DNA from 3 places in the Vagococcus lutrae genome. Region 1 is predicted to be linked to each of the others. Evidence: riboswitches for the same ligand, from Rfam matches in the RefSeq annotation. Region 1 holds a riboswitch; each other region holds the start of a gene.
What was found. Region 1 has a riboswitch for magnesium ahead of mgtA (magnesium-translocating P-type ATPase). Riboswitches for the same ligand answer to the same signal wherever they lie in the genome.
Positions count from the first base shown of each region.

Region 1 (6,553 bases):
TAAGGAGTGACACAAGTATCATGGGATCTATTTTTATGAGCCCAAATTAATAAATGATATTTTTCTATTATTTTTTCCCCCTGATTTGTTAAAGACCAACATTTAGGTACTGTATTTGCATATAAATATTCTTCAACATTATCTTGAATTCTTTTTATTAGCTCGGCTTTTTTTCCAGATACTTTTAAAGAGTTATTTTTTAATATTTCTTTTAAATCTTTGATTTTAAGAGAATACAGACTTTCAGATGGGGTTGATGTTCTTATATAGTTGTTTGAAGCAAGTTTATTAATACTCATATTATAATTAATTTCGTAAAAAATAGAAAAGTAATCAGGAGGAAGATCGGTTTGTTTTTTGTTTTCTAACCAATCCATTAATATGATTTCTCCTATTTCTAATCCATCAAAACTATTAATTGATTTGGAACCATGATAATTAACAGTTTCATTTTGGGCTGAATTGTAAATCATTAAATCATTTGTATTTGAATTATCTGTATTTGTATGAGTTTCATTTATCTCAGTTTTTAAAGAGTTTTTTTCTTCTCGTTTATGTAGGAATAAGTTTATAGAAACAATGAAAGCAACAATAGTTAGTGTTTGCAATGGGTAGTGTAAAACAAATGCTAATAAAAATAACAATACAATCCACTTCATGAAGTGATTCCCCCAATCGAAAAATTATGCCTTTTGATGATTGATTGCTTTATAAAAATAAAGCTCCTTAATATTTACCATTTTGTTATTCAAAGAAAAAAATTATCATTTTAAGTTCATGTGTAAATATTTTTTGCATAATATATATAACTAATTATACCAAATAAAAACAAAAAAGTAATAAGAATATCGGGGGCTAGTTTCGTTTCATCTCACATATCAAAATCCCCCCTACGATGGGCATTATGTCCAACGTAGGGGGGATTGTTCGTGAAAAAGATGAGAATAGCTATTTAATTAGTTAATTATTTTCCATACCATTTGTCTGAGAATTTGTTTCCTAATATTGCTCCTATAACAAGCGGAATAAGGAAAATCCAACCAGATAATGAGAAGTTAGCGATAGGTGTATATAAAGCACCTACGTTACAACCATTAGATAGACGTGTTCCGAATCCCATACAAATACCACCTAAAGCATATAATAATGCTTCTTTACCTGTCAGGTTCATTTCAGACATGAATGTGCGTTTGAATTGTCCAGAGGTTAATAAAAAGATAATTGTACCAAAAAGAATACCGAAGTTTTGCACGCTAACACCATTTTCCAATAGGGGATTGGAGTAAAATTCAGGTGCCATTTTGGTGAATTCTGCTAATGAGTCAGCAGAAACGCCGAATAACATTAAGAATTTACCGAACCACATTCCATAAGGAGTAGAAGCGCCCCAACCAGTTTTTGTCACGCCCATCATGACGGTGAAAATCAAGGTTAGGATGACAGCGCCTTGTTTAAGTGACCAAGGTGCAACGAATAATTGATAGTAAGTGTCTTGATTAGCAACATTGAAGTTTTTAACATCAAGTTTTGGAGCTTCGTCTTGCATTCTTTCGGATAAGACACCGTAGTAAGTGTTGGCGTTGCGACGTTTCTTTTCATATAGAAATGAAAGGGCAACAACGATTAAGGCAAAAATCCCTGTTAGGATAAGTGCGCCGAGATAACCGTTTGTTCCATCATTTTTAAATAAATCTGGTAAGAAGACACCGTTAGTACCGAGTGCTTTTCCAGTTTCAGATGTAAACCATGAGTTAATAATCCAACTCTGTGAATTTTGTACGGGGTATCCTAAAAAGACGCCCATACAAAAGAAAATAAAAGTGACGCCTGCTCGAGGTAGTGCCGTTACTAAGTCTGTTAACACGCCTGATGCACAACAAGAAGAGAAAGCCATCCCAAATCCAAATAAAATACCACCTAAAATAAGACCAGTGTTGATAGGATTGACCCATAAGTCAAATTGTGAAGCATCGGCTAAGAAAAAGTAACCTGTAGAAGCAAGAGCCGTTAAAAAGAATAATAGCATTAGAGTTCGCATGAGTTTAGTTGATCCTGTGTTATAAGCACGGTTCACACTCCCTGCAAAACCAGTATAGGCACGAGATAACGTATATCCTAGACCTAAACCGAATAACAAACGAATAAATAATACATTGGATGCCAGCATTGTTTTACCAGCAATTAATAAGACAATTAATAATATAAAGCCAACAACATTTTCTTTCTTGTTCATCATCATTCTCCTTTTTAAGTTTGTGTTTTCACGAACAACCTTATTATATACCATAAAGTGTTATTTTTTAAGGGGATTTCACAATTTTTATGAAAGTTTACTGATTAACGCGGGTTAAAGAACAGAAAAAGAGATGAAATAATAAGGGAAGACTATTTCATCTCTTTTTTTCTTATTCAATTTTAAATGCAGCTTGTTCTTTTTGACCTGTATACCAATCAAATTCAATTTCAAAAGAATGTTTGTCTCCTTTGATTTCATAGGAGTATTCCACTTTTAAATTGTCTGACGGGGTAATGGGGGTTGTGTGGTTTCCTTCAGTAAAGTGAAATGTCCCTTCTTCTTTAAGTTTCTTAGCAATCGTTTCAAGTGTCGTTGCAAACTCATGTAAACGCTGATGCTCTTCACGATCAATAATGACTTGAGTGACGGGCTTCTTATTATTTTCCATAAAAATCCCTCCTTTATTCTTTATCTTTATTATAAAGGAAGTAAGGGGTGTTTTTAAAGAAATATGATAAAATGAACGATAGCCCACTTCACTTAGAAGCGGGCTATCTCACTAATCAATATTTAAAATAACTGTTACAATATTTTGACTTTTTCTCGTTTAAACAATGTCATCCCTAACCTCTATGACATCCTTGTAGCTCTTTAACTACGCCAGTGCGAATAAATTTCTTCAAAACAAATTAAAATAATGTATTTAAACATTTTTCATATCTTACACAGTATATCATAGTTTTGTTTCGAATCATAATCTAAGCGTTTAGTTAAGTGTTTCTTCGTAAGCTTCGATTTGAGCGAGTGTGCGTTGGAGTTCTATTTCATTGTGAATGAAGTTCATCGAGTTACCTAAATCTTTGTGACGTTGTTCTTCAAGACGGTCAACTTCTTTTTTTGCTTCGACAATCAGCATGTTAATTTCTTTTTCTGTTTTCATTCTGAACACCTCCTGTATGATATGTTTATTATACACTCAATTATTAAAGATTGTAATTAAAAAGACTTTGAAAATGTGGTAAAAAAATGAAGAGTTGACGAAATATCACATCAATGGTAGGCTTATAGTTAATAAAATAAAGATTTGTTAGGTGAGGCTCCTATACAAACACAGGCTGCTGCTCAAAAACGTCCAGAGACGCCAATGAGTAGGACAGGACTAGTCGACTTAAGGCTTTTCCCAAGGTAGCTAAAGAATGGACATTCTTTTACGTTGTATAGTGTCAAAACTCAACGAAGTGATCCGTGTTTTTTTAACATGCCTATTTATCTCTTACGTTGGTTTTGACGTAAGAGATTTTTTTGTCTTTATTTTAAATAAAGCATACAAGGGGTGATGTTATGGAAAATTCAGATTGTTCGTGTAGGTGTTTAGGAATGGACACTGATGATCCAGCACCCGATAGAAAGTCTAGGACTTTTCGTTAGGTGAGGCTCCTATATAAACACAGGCTACTGCTCAAAAACGTCCAGAGACGCCAATGGGTAGGACAGGAATGGTCGAGTAAGGCTTTTCCCAAAGTAGCTAAAGAATAGAAATAGCTATTCTTTTACGTTATATAGTGCTAAAACTCAACGAGTTAGATGAGTTAAATGGTAATTAGATGATAATTTCTAGCGCCTTCAAAATGTTCGGCGTCCTTTTGTTCATGAATGGAGAAAAGTGCGACCGGTTATATTTATGGAGAGCGAGGGAAAAAAATGAGAATGAAAGAATTAAACAATACGCTGTCAGTTATGGATAAGCGTTATGAGTTTGCAGCAAGAAGTGAAGTAGCGCGCCTTACTAGAAAATTAGGAGGCGGTCAAAATGGATTGGCACAAGATGAGGTGGAAAATAGTCGTCGTAAATATGGGGCGAATATTTTGTCCGAATACGAAAAAGAATCTTGGGGAACAAAAGTGAGAAAAGCTTTTTTTACCCCGTTTACGATTATATTAATGGTGCTTGCGATTATCTCGTTTGTGACTGATTATTGGTTGGCAAGTGGGGCTGAAAAAGATCTAACGGCTGTTATTATTATCAGTACGATGGTAACAATCAGCGGTAGTTTGACATTGTTTCAGTCAGTTAGATCATCAAAAGCAGCGGAGAGTCTTTTATCGTTAGTTAGAGTTACGGCGACGGTCACACGTAAAGGACAAGAGAGAATAGAAGTCCCTACTGAAGAAATTGTTGTAGGTGACCGCGTTCACTTGTCTGCGGGAGATATGATTCCAGCGGATATACGGATTATAGCGGCAAAAGATTTGTTTGTTAGTCAGTCGGCTATGACGGGAGAAAGTCATCCGGTAGAAAAGACAGCTCCTGTAGATATTTCAGCGAGAGAGAGTCAAACTGATTATCAAAATATGGTGTATATGGGCAGTAACGTTGTCAGTGGTACGGCGACAGGTATTGTGGTTGCTGTTGGCGATGATACTATTTTTGGTGGAATTGCTCGGGATGTTGCTAAAACAGATGAATTGACAAGTTTTGATGTTGGCATTAGTGAAGTTTCCTGGCTTTTAATTCGTTTTATGTTAATAATGGCTCCGACAGTTATTTTAATTAACGGTCTAACAAAAGGGGATTGGGTAGAGGCGCTCTTTTTCGGATTGTCTATTGCTGTCGGATTGACACCAGAGATGTTACCAATGATTGTGACGACAAGTTTAGTCAAAGGTGCTACAAGTATGGCGAAAGAAGGAACAGTTATTAAAGATTTAAATGCCATTCAAAACTTCGGTGCTATGGATGTCCTTTGTACGGACAAAACTGGGACGTTAACACAAGATAAAATTGTATTAGAATATCACTTAGATATTAATGGACAAGAAGACGCCCGTGTTTTGCGACATGCATACCTAAACAGTTATCATCAAACAGGATTAAAGAATTTAATGGATATTGCGATTATCGATGCCGCATCGAAAGAATTAAACATTTCGTCTTTAAATCATGAAAAGGTAGATGAGATTCCATTTGACTTTGAGCGTCGACGTATGAGTGTCGTTGTGAAAGATAATCAGAATAAAGTTCAAATGATTACTAAAGGCGCGGTAGAGGAGATGTTAGAGATTTCATCTTTTGTTGAAGTCAATGGTGAAGTTAAACCACTTTCATCAGCGATTAAAGAAGAAGTTTTACGAACAGTCGATACATTAAACGAAGATGGCTTGCGTGTGGTGGCTGTGGCACAAAAGACTAATCCGCGTCCAATCGGAGAGTTTTCGATAGCAGATGAATCAGAAATGGTGTTAATTGGCTATCTTGCTTTCCTAGATCCACCAAAGGAAACGACGAAACAGGCGTTAATGGCATTAAAAGAGCATCAAGTCGGCGTTAAAGTTTTAACGGGTGATAATGAGCGAGTGACACGAGCAGTCTGTCAACAAGTAGGATTGGAAAATGAAACGATTATTAGTGGACGTGATTTACAAGAGATGTCTGCTGATAAATTTCTTGAAACGATAGAGAATCATTCGGTTTTTGTGAAACTTTCACCAGCCCAAAAAACAGATATCGTCAAAGGATTAAAAGAGAATGGACATACGGTAGGATTTTTAGGTGACGGGATAAATGATGCGCCGGCGATGAAAGCATCGGATGTTGGCATTTCAGTAGATACGGCAGTTGATATTGCGAAAGAGTCGGCAGACATTATTTTACTTGAAAAGGATTTAATGATTTTAGAAAAAGGAATTTTATCTGGTCGTGCGGTTTTTGGAAATATTATTAAGTATATTAAAATGACGGTCAGTTCAAATTTTGGGAATGTTTTTTCAGTGTTAGTCGCTAGCATATTCTTACCATTCCTGCCAATGACAGCTCTGCAACTACTCGTTCTTAACTTGATTTACGACATCTCATGCATCTCAATTCCTTGGGATAATATGGATGATGAATATTTAAAATCACCGCGTCATTGGGATGCTAAATCAATTGGTTCGTTTATGAAATGGCTCGGACCGACTAGCTCGATTTTTGATATTACGACCTATTTCTTATTATTCTATCTAATCGGACCACAAGTATTCGGGGGAAGTTATCATAGTCTATCACCTGAAAAGCAGGTCTTATTCGTTGCTTTCTTCCATGCAGGCTTATTCGTTGCTTTCTTCCATGCAGGCTTGTTCGTTGAATCATTGTGGTCACAAACATTAGTAATTCATGCATTGCGAACACCTAAGATACCATTCTTACAAAGTCGAGCTTCCTTTATCGTCATGACGATTACAACACTAGGTATTTTAATTGGTACGGTACTACCTTTTACTTCTATAGGGCAATCGGTTGGTTTAGTGCCATTAAATGCGAGTTATTTCTTCTGGTTG
Region 1 covers NZ_CP097017.1:264,791-271,343, forward strand. Annotated here, with positions in the region: gene M2919_RS01280 (SAP domain-containing protein) at 1-659, opposite strand, end outside; gene M2919_RS01285 (YeeE/YedE family protein) at 965-2,233, opposite strand; gene M2919_RS01290 (amphi-Trp domain-containing protein) at 2,406-2,684, opposite strand; gene M2919_RS01295 (hypothetical protein) at 3,003-3,176, opposite strand; M-box (ykoK) riboswitch at 3,313-3,485, shown strand; M-box (ykoK) riboswitch at 3,650-3,827, shown strand; gene mgtA (magnesium-translocating P-type ATPase) at 3,944-6,553, shown strand, end outside.

Region 2 (6,553 bases), 180 kb from region 1:
AATCCACCAATACCTGATTCTGCTAACGGTGTATCAAACACACGCTCTTTACCATGTTTTTCTTGTAAGCCTTCAGTTGCACGGAAAACCCCACCGTTTTTACCAACGTCTTCACCGAAGATTAGGACGTTTTCGTCTTTACCAAGTTCTAAATCGAGTGCATCTGTAATGGCTTGGATCATTGTTTTTTGTGCCATGCTTATTTCGACTCCTTCGCTTTGTAGATTTCAATTTGTTCTGCAACGTTTTGAGGTGAATTTTCAAACATATGCTCTAAGAATTCAGACACTGTTTGTTTTGGTGCAGCGTCAGCTTCTTTAATAGCTGCTGCGATTTCCTCTTTTGTTTTTTCGATAATTTCTTCTTCTTTTTCTTCAGACCATAAACCTTTTTCAGTTAAGAAAATACGGAAACGGTTTAATGGATCACGTTTTTCCCAATAGTCTTCGATATCTTGTGTACGGTAACGTGTTGGATCATCACCTGAAAGTGTATGTGGTCCGTAACGATATGTTAATGTTTCAATTAAAACAGGACCATTACCTGCAACTGACCATTCTCTTGCATGTTTTGTTACAGCATAAACTGCTAACGGGTCCATACCGTCTACTTGAACACCTGGGATACCAGCTGCTACTGCTTTTTGTGCTAATGTTTCAGCGGCTGTTTGAACTTCACGTGGTGTTGAAATAGCGTAACCGTTGTTTTGAATGAAGAATACAGCGTTAGCTTTATAAGCACCTGCAAAGTTAATTCCTTCGTAGAAATCCCCTTGTGAAGAACCACCGTCACCAGTGTAAGTGAACGCGACAGCGTCTTTTCCACGTTTTTTAAGTCCTAGCGCTACTCCAGCTGCTTGAACGATTTGTGCTCCGATAATAATTTGTGGAGGTAATGCTTTTAAGTCCTCAGCGAATTTACTTCCATCTATATGTCCACGTGACCATAAGAAAGCTTCTTTTAGTGGTAAGCCGTGTTGTACAAGTTGTGGAACATCACGGTAACCTGGTAATAAGTAATCTTCTTTTGTCATTGCAAAATGACTTGCTAATTGACTTGCTTCTTGACCAGCTGTTGGTGCATAGAAACCTAAACGACCTTGACGGTTTAAAGCTGTTGAACGTTGGTCTAATACACGTGACCATACCATTCTTGACATTAACTCTACTAATTCGTCGTCAGATAAATCTGGCATCAAATCAGGATTTGTCACTTTCCCGTTTTCGTCTAATACTTGTAGTGTCGAAAATTCTTTGTTGATGTTTTTCAACTGTGCTTCGAAATCAAGCTGTTTAATCTTTTTCTTCGCCATTACTACACATTCCTCTCTTATTTCACATATTAGTTGTCTTAAACAGAAAAGTTATCTGTATTACTTTTCCGCTTTCACATTCTCAATTTAACACGAGTAATTGGTAATTGCAAGTAATAAGTTTACATCTTGTGTAAATCATGTATATCTCAACAAAGTCCATCAAATCAAAGTTTGTGAAGAATTAGATAAACTGTGTAAGTGTTTTAAAAAATACAAGATTGTGTTTCTAAGCTGTTACACCACGACTATAACAAGATTAGTTTTCTGTTACACTTTCTGTTCTATTTATTATTTAATAATCGTTTTAAAAGAAAAAACTCTCAGAAAATTTCTGAGAGTTTCAATCTTATAACCATTCTTTATTCACTTTGATATAAATACGTTTTGCTATTTCAGTAGTCACGATATACGCTGCAACAATTCCAATCAACCATGGCCAATAATTGCTTGGTAGCGGCATAAAATCAAACCCGGTACGCAGTGGGGTAATAACAATTACTAAGCCCACGACAATAGCGAATAAACTAGAGATGAGCAGTGACGGACTTGCAATACTTTCGATAAATGGTAGTTTCTTCGTACGTAAGACATGAACGACTACAGTCTGTGTAATAAGCCCTACTAAGAACCAACCAGCTTGGAACAATCCTTGTTCAGCAACAGTATTAGCACCAAATATATGCCACATGATAAAGAAAGTTAAGATATCAAAAATACTACTTACAGGTCCTAAAATAACCGTAAATCTCAAAAGACTTCCCGTTTTCCAATGAACGGGTTTAATAATATCTTCTTCATCGACGTTGTCCCACGGTGTCGTTAACTGTGCAAAGTCATAAACAAGGTTTTGAACTAACAATTGAATGGACAACATAGGCAAGAACGGTAGAAACGCACTTGCGACTAACACAGAGAAAACATTCCCGAAGTTAGAACTGATGGTAATCTTGATATATTTCATCATATTACTAAAAACTTTACGACCTTCTAAAATACCGTCAGCCAAAACGTTCAGACTCTTTTCTAATAAAATAATTGAACTAGCATCTTTCGTAATATCCGCTGCCGTATCCACAGAGATACCAACATCGGCTTTTCTTAAAGCGGGAGCATCATTAATTCCATCTCCCATAAAACCAACAGTATGGCCTTTATTTTGTAAAACTTGGATGATACGTGACTTTTGCATTGGAGATAGTTTTGCAAATAAATTAATGCCTTCTGCTTTTTCTTGTAATTCTAAATCAGACATTTCTTCTAATTCATGCCCATTTAAAACTTTGTCAACTTCAATTCCGACGTCCGCACAGACTTTACGTGCGACTATCTCATTATCACCTGTTAGCACTTTTACATTGACACCATGTTCATGTAAAGATGAAATAGCGGATATCGCAGATTTTTTCGCTGGATCTAAAAATCCTACGTAGCCAACTAGAATCATTTTTTCTTCGTCTTCAATCGTATAGACAGGCTCTTGATGAACATCTTCTCTGTAAGCTACCGCAATAACACGCATACCTCGTTCATTCATTTCAACGTTGACTGCACGCATGGATTTTTCTAATTCTGGCGTGATTTCTACGACTTCACCATCTAATTCAACATGCGTGATGATTTCAGACATCTCTTCAACCGCACCTTTTGTTACCATTAATTGACGTCCATCTACTTCAGCCGCCACTGTTAAGCGACGTCGTGTGAAGTCAAATGGTAATTCGTCAATTTTGATAACTTCTTTAAACTCATGCTTTTCTGGGAACTTATCATAGTAATTAATGACAGCATGGTCTATTAAGTTTTTCCAACCTGTTTGATACTTTGAATTAAGATAAGCCATACTAAGAACGTGATTATCCATTTCACCTTTTGGATTCACATGCTCCACTAAAACAACTTTATCTTCCGTAATTGTACCGGTTTTATCTGTACAAAGAATATCCATAGCCCCTAAGTTTTGAATGGAGCTTAACTCTTTTACGATCACATTCTTTTTTGAAAGACTAATAGCACCTTTAGCAAGGTTACTTGTCACAATCATCGGTAGCATCTCAGGTGTTAAACCGACTGCTACTGCAATAGCAAAGAAGAAAGCTTGGTTCCAATCTCCTTTTGAAACACCATTTAAAAACAATACAACTGGGAAGAACACCGCTACCATGCGTAGCAACATTTTACTGACACGTGTAATTCCAATGTCGAAGGCGGTATCTCCTCGTTTTTCACTCGCGTTCTTAGCAATGTCACCGAAGAATGTATCTTCTCCTGTTTTTAAAATCAAGGCTTTCCCTTGACCACTAAGCACGTCCGTCCCCATAAACACTAAGTCTTGTAAGTCAAGCGCTGTTAAATCATCTTCTTGAATTTCTTCTTCACTGACACCTGAATAGACAAACTTTTCAACCGGCATTGATTCACCCGTCATGGATGACTGATTGACGAATAGGTCATTTGCCCAAATTAATTTAGCATCGGCTGGAATCATGTCACCTGTTGCTAAACTGACAATATCTCCTGGAACGACTTCGTCCATCGGAATCTCGATAACTTCGCCATCACGTGTTACCGCACAGGTGTTTTCAATCATTTCTTTCAATTCAAAACTTGCTTTCTGTGACCGATAATCTTGAATAAATTGAATCATGACACTTGCCGTAATCATAATTCCCATAATAATAGCAGCATCATGGTCGCCTGTTAAAGCTGAAACAACTAATAACAATGCGAGAACATAGACAAATGGATCTTGAAACGCGTGTAGCAATAATTTCCATGCTGGACGAGGCTTTTGAGCTGCCACCTCATTTGGACCAAATTCTTCCAACCTAAGTTTAGCATCCTCACTGGTCAGACCTTCTGGCGTCGTACGTAACTCCATCATCAATTCTCGATCAGAAAGTTTAACAAGTTTTTTTAACTCATTATCTTTTGATGATGCGCCAGAAAATGTTGGTTGTTTTCCTGCTTGTTTTTTTTCCATTTCCTCATCCCTTTCTTCGTTAGAACGTTTCTGTTAAATAAAACAAAAAATGCACTCTCGACACGAGAGTGCATTATAAATAACAACGTTATTCTATATAATACGCCAAATCTCAACGTCGAGTTTTAGCACTGAATGGCTTAGATAGTCAATAATCACTATCAGCTACATTAGAAAAAGCCTTGTTCGACAATTTCAGTTGACCCTAAAAAAACTCATCACAATATTCTCTCGATTATTGGAGGGCAGTAGCGTATTTCCAGACAGGAGCCTCACCTAACAGATTGTTCTATTTTTATCACACTTACTAGACTACATATAAAGATTCCTTTTGTCAAATATTCTATACAGCATGAATATGAATTTTTTAATTTTAAAAAATTAACCGACCATCACGTGCTCTTCAGGATAGCGTATCAATCCCTCATTGTTGCGTTGACGACCCGCGATTGATAATAAGAACGTGTACACTCCCACACGACCGATAAACATAAGTAACATAATGACAAACTTGCCTATCATCGTTAAATGGGGTGTTAAACCTAACGTGACGCCTACTGTACCAAACGCCGAAAAGACTTCAAAGGCTACATATTCGATACCAAATTCACGCGGTATTACTTCTGTTACAGATAGTAACGCAGTAGCGGTAATCGTAATGGTAACACATATAAAGAAGAGCGCAAAAGCACGCATGACAATTTCTTGCTTAATCGTACGATAGTGAAAAACTGTCCGATTCTTCCCTTTAATTGTCGCCCATGCATGAAGTAGTAGCACACCTAATGTTGATACTTTTAACCCACCTGCTGTCGAGCCAGAATTTCCGCCGACGAACATTAACATCATCGTTAGTAATAAACTAGCATGTGATAAATCCGCATATGGAATACTATTAAAACCTGCTGTTCTTGGTGTAACCGCAAGGAAAAATGTATTCACAATACGTTGAAACGGAGTTAATTGATCACTATATGCTTGTAAATTATTTTCGAATAGTAAAAACAATATAAAACTGCTGATTAAAATAATAATAGTCATACGCAATGTTAACTGAGTATGCAGAGTCATTTTACGGCGTTTGTACCAAGTTAACAAATCTCGCCAAACAACAAATCCCAGACCTCCGGCAATAATCAGACCACTAACCACTAACATAAAGTAGCTGTTAGTCCGCACTCCTTCTAAACTATTTCCAAACAAATCAAAACCAGCATTACAATAAGCTGAAATCGCATGAAAAACACTATATCCCAAACCATTAATTACACCATGCTTAGGGATAAAATAAAAAGAAAATAAAATCGTTCCAATCATTTGTGTCACAAATGAAAATTTTAAGACATACAATCCTAACTTCAAGACCCCTGAGTATTCACCTAAGTTTAAAGACTCTTTAAAAATTAATCGTGCTTGGAAGTTCACTTTTTTTCGCATAAACATGACCACGATTAGCGTCATTAACATGAAACTCATTCCGCCAATTTCTATCAAACACATAATCACAATACGGCCAAACAAACTCCAGTGAGCTGCCGTATTCACGGTGGTAAGACCCGTCACGCAAACCGATGAAGTCGCTACAAAGGCGGCATCTGACAAGTTCGTATGTCCTGAATTTGACGAAATCGGTAACGACAGTAAAAACGTACCGATGACAATTACCATTAAAAAACTTGCTGTTATAGCTTGAACAGGCGTAAAGCGATAATTAGCTTTAGGCTGTTTATTTTTCTTTATCACAAATATTCCCTCACCTTACTTACATTGTCTTACTATCGTTTAGTAGTGACTTCATAGTATACTGTATTTAAGAAAGATTCAATTCTTTCTTATAAATTACCCAATATCTGGAAAGGAGTGCCACGATGAACGTTATTGTTTTAGGCGGTAGTGGTTTTATTGGTCAGTCCGTCTGTGTCAAGCTAGCCGAACACGGTTTTCGTGTCACCAGTCTATCACGTTCTGGTGGTAAAAATGTTAAAGAAGAATGGAAACATCACCCTTCTATAACGTGGCAAAAAACAGATGTCTTTGATTTTTCTTCTTGGCAATCACTACTCTCTGCACAACCCGTCGTCATTAACTTGATTGGGTTATTAAAAGAAAATAAAAAAACAAATCAAACTTTCCAACGCTATCACGTTGACTTGCAGCGAGGTTTATTGCCTGTTTTAATCGAAAACGAGATACCTCACTATCTCTACTTGTCTGCTGCTGGAAAAAGTCCTTGGATGTCGCCTACGTACTTAACAACT
Region 2 covers NZ_CP097017.1:89,604-96,156, reverse strand. Annotated here, with positions in the region: gene M2919_RS00515 (alpha-ketoacid dehydrogenase subunit beta) at 1-197, opposite strand, end outside; gene pdhA (pyruvate dehydrogenase (acetyl-transferring) E1 component subunit alpha) at 200-1,312, opposite strand; gene mgtA (magnesium-translocating P-type ATPase) at 1,662-4,295, opposite strand; M-box (ykoK) riboswitch at 4,399-4,586, opposite strand; gene M2919_RS00500 (TrkH family potassium uptake protein) at 4,677-6,038, opposite strand; gene M2919_RS00495 (NAD-dependent epimerase/dehydratase family protein) at 6,164-6,553, shown strand, end outside.
Region 2: it holds a riboswitch for magnesium, as region 1 does, so the genes downstream of both, mgtA (magnesium-translocating P-type ATPase) here and mgtA (magnesium-translocating P-type ATPase) in region 1, are expected to answer to the same signal.

Region 3 (6,553 bases), 140 kb from region 1:
GCCTGTACCGCTTCTTCTATTAAGTGCTCTCCTTCAATAAGATAGCGACCTTGTCGTTGACGCTCCTTAGCTTTGGCTAGTTTGCGTAACTCTTTCATCTTAGGATTCTGTTTAGATGTTATAATTTCCATGTGTTATCCTCCTATCACACTGCCTGTCTATTATAACATGAAGCATGCGAATGTTAGCATGACAATTCTCTAGTCACCCTATATAATAGAAAGAAAGGAGTGATTCTGGTGAAAAAAATAAGATTAACTGTTTATGGCCGCGTTCAAGGAGTTGGTTTTCGTTATATGACTAAATTTGTCGCCGACCAATATGGAATAAAAGGACTCGTTAAAAATCAAGCGGATGGTTCCGTTTATATTGAAGCCAGTGGTAGTCCCGAAAGAATAGCGTTGTTTATTCAAAAAATAAAAGCTTCCCCTACTCCAAGCGGTCGTGTCGATGATTATGAATTAGAATATGACGATACGTTGCCAACTTACTCCTCTTTTAAGGTAACCTATTAAAGACTCTCATAAGGTTCTAACTAATCATTGAAAACTATCTCATTTTCGATTATAGTTATTCTTATGAATAAAATTTAACAAAAGGAAGAACGCAATGAAAAATATGAAAAAATGGCTAATGGCCTCAGGGTTATTCGGTCTCGCTTTAACGTTATCTGGTTGTGTCGATGTTTATAAAACAGGTCCAAATGCTGGACAACCAACTGGGAACGGTTTAATTTACAACTTTTTAGTAAAACCGATGAGTGTGATTATCAACTACTTAGTCGATATCTTTGGTAACTATGGGGTTGCTGTCATCGTTTTAACGATTATCGTCCGTCTCTTATTATTCCCATTAATGCTACATCAGACTAAAAAATCAACCTACATGTCTGAAAAAATGGCGTATCTCAAGCCACAAATGACAGCTATTCAGGAAAAATTAAAAATGGCTACTTCTCCTGAAGAACAAATGGCGGTTAATAAGGAAATGAAAGAACTCTATGCTAAATACGACGTTAGCATGTTTGGTGGTATCGGATGTTTACCTTTACTAATTCAAATGCCAATTTTTACTGCTTTATTCTTCTCAGTCAAATATCCAGTTGGCATTGATATTTCTAATGCGACATTCTTAGGTATCAACTTAAGTCAAACAAGCTTACTGCTGACTATCCTAGCAGGTTTAGCTTACTTATTACAAAGTTTTATTAGTATGATAGGTATTCCTGAAGAACAAAAGAAACAAATGAAAATGATGCTTTATATGTCACCGCTAATGATTACGTTTATTTCTTTCTCATCTCCAGCTGGAGTGACGCTATACTGGGTTGTCGGAGGACTTTTCAGTTGTTTACAATCTCTTTATACAAACTTAATCCAAAAACCAAAAATCAAAGCGGAAATTGAAGAAATGATGCGTTTAAACCCACCAGAGCCAGTTGAACCAATTAAAAATGTTACACCAACTGCTAAACCGGCTACAAAAAAAGTCAATCAACCTGCAAGAAATCGTCCACAAGGAAAAGGACGTAATGCTGGTAAGCAACAACGAAATAAATAAATGATACTTTGTGAAAAAGAACTTGAACATTCAAGTTCTTTTTTGTTTTATTGATTGTCAAACAGATAAAATCATGTTATATTTTAGCTATAACTTAATAGATTTGTTAGGCGAGGCTTCTACACAAACACAGGGTACTGCCCAGAAACGTCGAGAGACGCCAATGGGTAGAACATGAATAGTCGACATAAGGCTTTTCTGAATGTACCTAAAAATTATTACGATAATTTTTTACGTTGTATAGTGCTAAAACTCAACGATTAATCATGATTGATACTATCAACCTTACGTTGCGTTTTTCGTCATGTAAGGTTTTTTTATATTTTAAGGAGGTGGTTGTCATGGACGACGCGAATGGACCCAGTCAGTTGCACACGTATATCAAAACATATGGCAATCATCTAATGGTGGCCGTATCATAGGAGGCTAACATGAAAAAAATAATGAATGTTGTATTATCATTTATGCTCAGTCATCACCTTATCCCTATTACCAAACAGACAACGGATTTTTCGATGTTTCAGTTTTAGTTTTTAAGGTAATGTGAGAAAGGATGATAGATTATGGCAATCAAAATGAAAACAATTCAATGGCAAAGTAAAGAATATTATGAAGGCATTGCTTTACGCAATCAGCATTTGAACCAACCAAGTGGATTAACACTTATCACAGATGCGCCAATTCAAGAAGAGCTTGCCATTCATCTAGCAGCAATTATTGACCAACGCGTGGTTGGGACACTCTTTTTAGATAATACTGACCGTGAGAACACAGCACAAATCAAACAAGTCGCTGTTTCAGACGCTTATCGTGGAATGAAAATTGGCCAGTCATTAATGGCCTATGCCGAATTAATTGCACGCCAACAAGATTACGAAGAAATCTTTTTAACCGCAAGAGAATCAGCTTGGTTATTTTATGAAAAACTGGGCTATGAGTCTAGTGGCAATACATTTATTAAGTCGCAAGGCCTAATTTTAAAGCCTTATATTAAACGGCTACAATAAAAAGCCGCTTGTCCCCTAAAAGGAGACGAGCGGTTTTTTCTATTATTTAATAGGTAGTTGAATTCTAAACACTGTGCCGTGTCCTAAGACACTATCCACTTGAATGGCTCCTCGATAGTTTTCAATGAGTTCTTTCGCAATCGCTAAACCGAGTCCATTGCCGCCCTTATGACGACTTCTTGCCTTATCAACACGATAAAAGCGATTGAACACACGGTCAAGATCTTCTTCGGCAATCCCTTCCCCATAATCCTGAACGGCGATTTCTAGGGTATTCATAGTAGAAGAGACTGAAACATGAATCTCTTTACGGTCTAAAGAGTACTTAACCGCATTATCAAGTAAGATAATTAACACTTGTTCAAAATGATTTCGGTACATTTTGACTTCTTTTTCTTCAGATAAATCATCATCTAATATGAAAATAAACTCTTCGTAAAGTAAAGTAAAGTTATTGACAGTCTGATGAATGACTTCTTTTGCTAATGATGTATCATGTTTGTGTTGAAACTCTACTTGCTCAATACGTGAAAGGTCAAGCATTTCTTGTACAAGACTTTTCATCCTCGTGATTTCTTGTAGTGACGCCTCTAGCGATTCTTCTAAGATTTCAGGGTCATCTTTTCCCCAGCGATTAAGTAGCTTTAAATGCCCTTCAATTATAGCAACAGGTGTACGCAATTCATGTGATACATCTCCAACAAACTGTTGCTGTTGTTCGATAAATTTTTGCATACGATCCATCATGTCATTAAAGACTTCTGCTAAATCTCCAAATTCATCGTGACGATTCATCTCAGGAATACGCACGTCAACTTGCGGGTCATTTTTTATTTGATTGATGATTTCAGTAATTTGTTTTAATGGACGTAAGAAGTAAGTCGACAAGATAAAACCTAGTACAAAACTCACCACTAAGCCAAGTAACACTAACGTCACTAGAGTATTTAATAACTTACGTCTGACTTCATAAACGGAAGATAAATCGTAAAAAAGTTGCACGTAACCCGTTTGTTCGCCTGTTTTTTGAGAAAAAACAGGTTGATACGCGACAAACCCAGATAAGTTCCCCACTTTTTGCTCTTCTATTCTCTTACTATTACTACCAACATAAGGATAACCAGTATTTCGCGTTTCGAAAACGAGTTTTTTATCTAAATTATAAACCGATACACTTAACTCGGGTTGTGACAGTTCTGAAATAAACGTGTTCAATCGAATTAAGTTCGCTTCTAACGTTTGGTCTATCGGCTCAATACTTGGTTGTGAGTTTCCTTCACGCAAATAGTAGGTAGTATTTCGAATTGAAAGCTCATTTTGAGAAGTGCTCAAACGCTTAGTGATATGGTCTAAAGTCATCTCAATATTTTCGCGTTCTTGCTTCACTAAAATAGCAAAACTCGTTTTATAAGTCACTACTGAAAAAATCGTGACAATAACAAAAACAAAAACCGAGGTCATCAGTGTCCATTTAAAGCTAAGACCTATTTTAAAAGGCTGAGACTCCCACCATTCTTTTAAACGTTTCATTAAGATCTCATCACATACCCTGTACCGCGAACGGTTTGGATATAGCTATCTTCACCTGGCACATCAATTTTATTACGGAGATAGCGAATATAAACATCGACCACATTTGTTTCGACTTCTGTTTCATATCCCCATACCTTTTTCAAGAGAACATCACGTGATAAGACGACATTGATGTTTTCCATTAAAGTTAAGAGTAATTCATACTCGCGTTTAGTTAATTCAATCACATCATTATCTCGTCGAACAACACGATTTTCCTTTTCGATTGTTAAATTACGATAAGTTAACGTTGTTTGCTTAGTCACATTACGGTCACCTTCTATATCGATACGGCGTAATAAGGCACGTAAGCGAGCTAACAACTCTTCAATCGCAAAAGGTTTAACGATATAATCATCGGCACCATGGTCTAAACCTGATACACGGTCAATCACTGAATCACGAGCTGTCATCATAATAATGGGTGTTTCCTTCGTTTGACGAATACGACGGCAAACTTCTAAACCATTTAGCTCAGGTAGCATTAAATCTAATAAAATCGCATCCCAATCAGAGCCAAGAGCTGCTTCAAGCCCTGTACGACCATTGTGATGGACTTCTACTTCATATCCTTCATGTTTTAATTCTAACTCAACAAAACGTGCTAAGTTTTTTTCATCTTCTATGATTAAAATTTTACTCATCTTTCATATTTCCTCTCTTCGAAATATAATCTAATACTGTTAGTATTATAACGATAAAATGTGAAAAAAGCTATCATTCTAAGCAAAGAATGATAGCTTTTCCTGAAAATGATTAATTTTGATACCAGTCGTAATGGAACGTGCCTTCTTTATCTTTTCTTTGATATGTATGTGCACCAAAGTAATCACGTTGTGCTTGAATAATATTGGCAGGTAAGTCAGCACTTCGATAAGAGTCATAGTAGGCAATCGCTGAAGAAAATGTCGGGACAGGAACGCCTGCCTGAACAGCCATTGCTACTACTTCGCGGACAGACTGTTGGTAACGTTGTGTAATCTCGTTAAAGTACTCGTCTAACAAAAGATTCGTAAGTTGTGGGTCACGTTCGTAAGCATCTGTGATTTTTTGCAAGAATTTCGCACGGATGATACATCCTGCTCTAAATATCTTAGCAATCTCACCGTATTCTAAATCCCAACCATACTCTTCACTTGCCACACGTAATTGAGCAAAACCTTGTGCATAGCTCATGATTTTACTGAAGTATAGAGCTTGACGTATTTTTTCAACAAATTCTTCTTTATTTCCTTCAAATGCTGAAACTGTTGGAGCCGGAATGATTTTGCTTGCTGCGACACGTTCGTCTTTCATCGCTGAGATATAGCGAGCAAAAACCGATTCTGTAATAAGAGGCAGTGGGACACCTAAGTCTAAAGCACTCTGGCTCGTCCATTTTCCTGTTCCTTTGTTTCCAGCTGCATCCAAAATCACATCGACAATCGGTTTGCCCGTTTCTTCGTCTTTACGAGTTAGAATATCTGCCGTAATTTCCATTAAGTAGCTGTCAAGCTCACCTTTATTCCAATCGGCAAAAATTTCAGCGACTTCTTCTACTGATAAACCAAGTAGACGAGTCATAATATCATAAGATTCAGCAATTAATTGCATATCGCCGTATTCAATACCATTGTGAGCCATTTTAACGTAATGCCCTGCTCCATTAGGCCCAATATATGTTACACATGGTTGACCGTCTTCTTCCGCAATGGCAGCAATCTGTTCAAAGATAGGGGCTACTAATTCATACGCCTCTTTTTGCCCCCCAGGCATAATAGCAGGCCCTTTTAATGCCCCTTCTTCCCCACCAGATACACCTGTTCCGATGAAATTAATGCCTGAATTAGCTAATTCTTCGTTACGACGAATCGTATCTTTGTAGAACGTATTTCCTCCGTCGATTAAAATATCTCCTTTATCTAAATGAGGTAGTAGAGATTGAATCGTTAAATCAGTCGCTTTACCTGCTTGAACCATTAACATAATTTTGCGCGGTTTTTCTAATGATGCCACGAAGTCTTCAATCGTATAAGTCGCAACTAAATTTTTATCATCATGTTCTTTGATAACTTCTTCTGTACGAGCCGCTGTTCGGTTAAAAATAGAAACTGAATATCCTCTACTTTCAATATTCAATGCTAAGTTTTTTCCCATGACCGCCATACCGACGACCCCAATATTTTGTTTTGACATTGTCTTGCCTCCTGTAATTTCTAAATTGACTCTTTATTATTAAGTATAATATACCTTAATTCAGATGTGAACTAAAACAACTTTCAAACGACAAAAAAACTCATTAGACTCCATGGTTGTCTAATGAGTTTCAACATTTCTAATTAAATGTTATTAAGCTTGTACTTCTTTTCCAGCATAATGACCACATTCTGGACATACGTGGTGACTACGTTTCATCTCACCACAGTTTGAACATG
Region 3 covers NZ_CP097017.1:121,446-127,998, reverse strand. Annotated here, with positions in the region: gene M2919_RS00655 (TrmH family RNA methyltransferase) at 1-131, opposite strand, end outside; gene M2919_RS00650 (acylphosphatase) at 240-515, shown strand; gene yidC (membrane protein insertase YidC) at 610-1,560, shown strand; M-box (ykoK) riboswitch at 1,656-1,832, shown strand; gene M2919_RS00640 (GNAT family N-acetyltransferase) at 2,124-2,567, shown strand; gene M2919_RS00635 (HAMP domain-containing histidine kinase) at 2,610-4,097, opposite strand; gene M2919_RS00630 (response regulator transcription factor) at 4,097-4,783, opposite strand; gene gndA (NADP-dependent phosphogluconate dehydrogenase) at 4,896-6,314, opposite strand; gene rpmF (50S ribosomal protein L32) at 6,468-6,553, opposite strand, start outside.
Region 3: it holds a riboswitch for magnesium, as region 1 does, so the genes downstream of both, M2919_RS00640 (GNAT family N-acetyltransferase) here and mgtA (magnesium-translocating P-type ATPase) in region 1, are expected to answer to the same signal.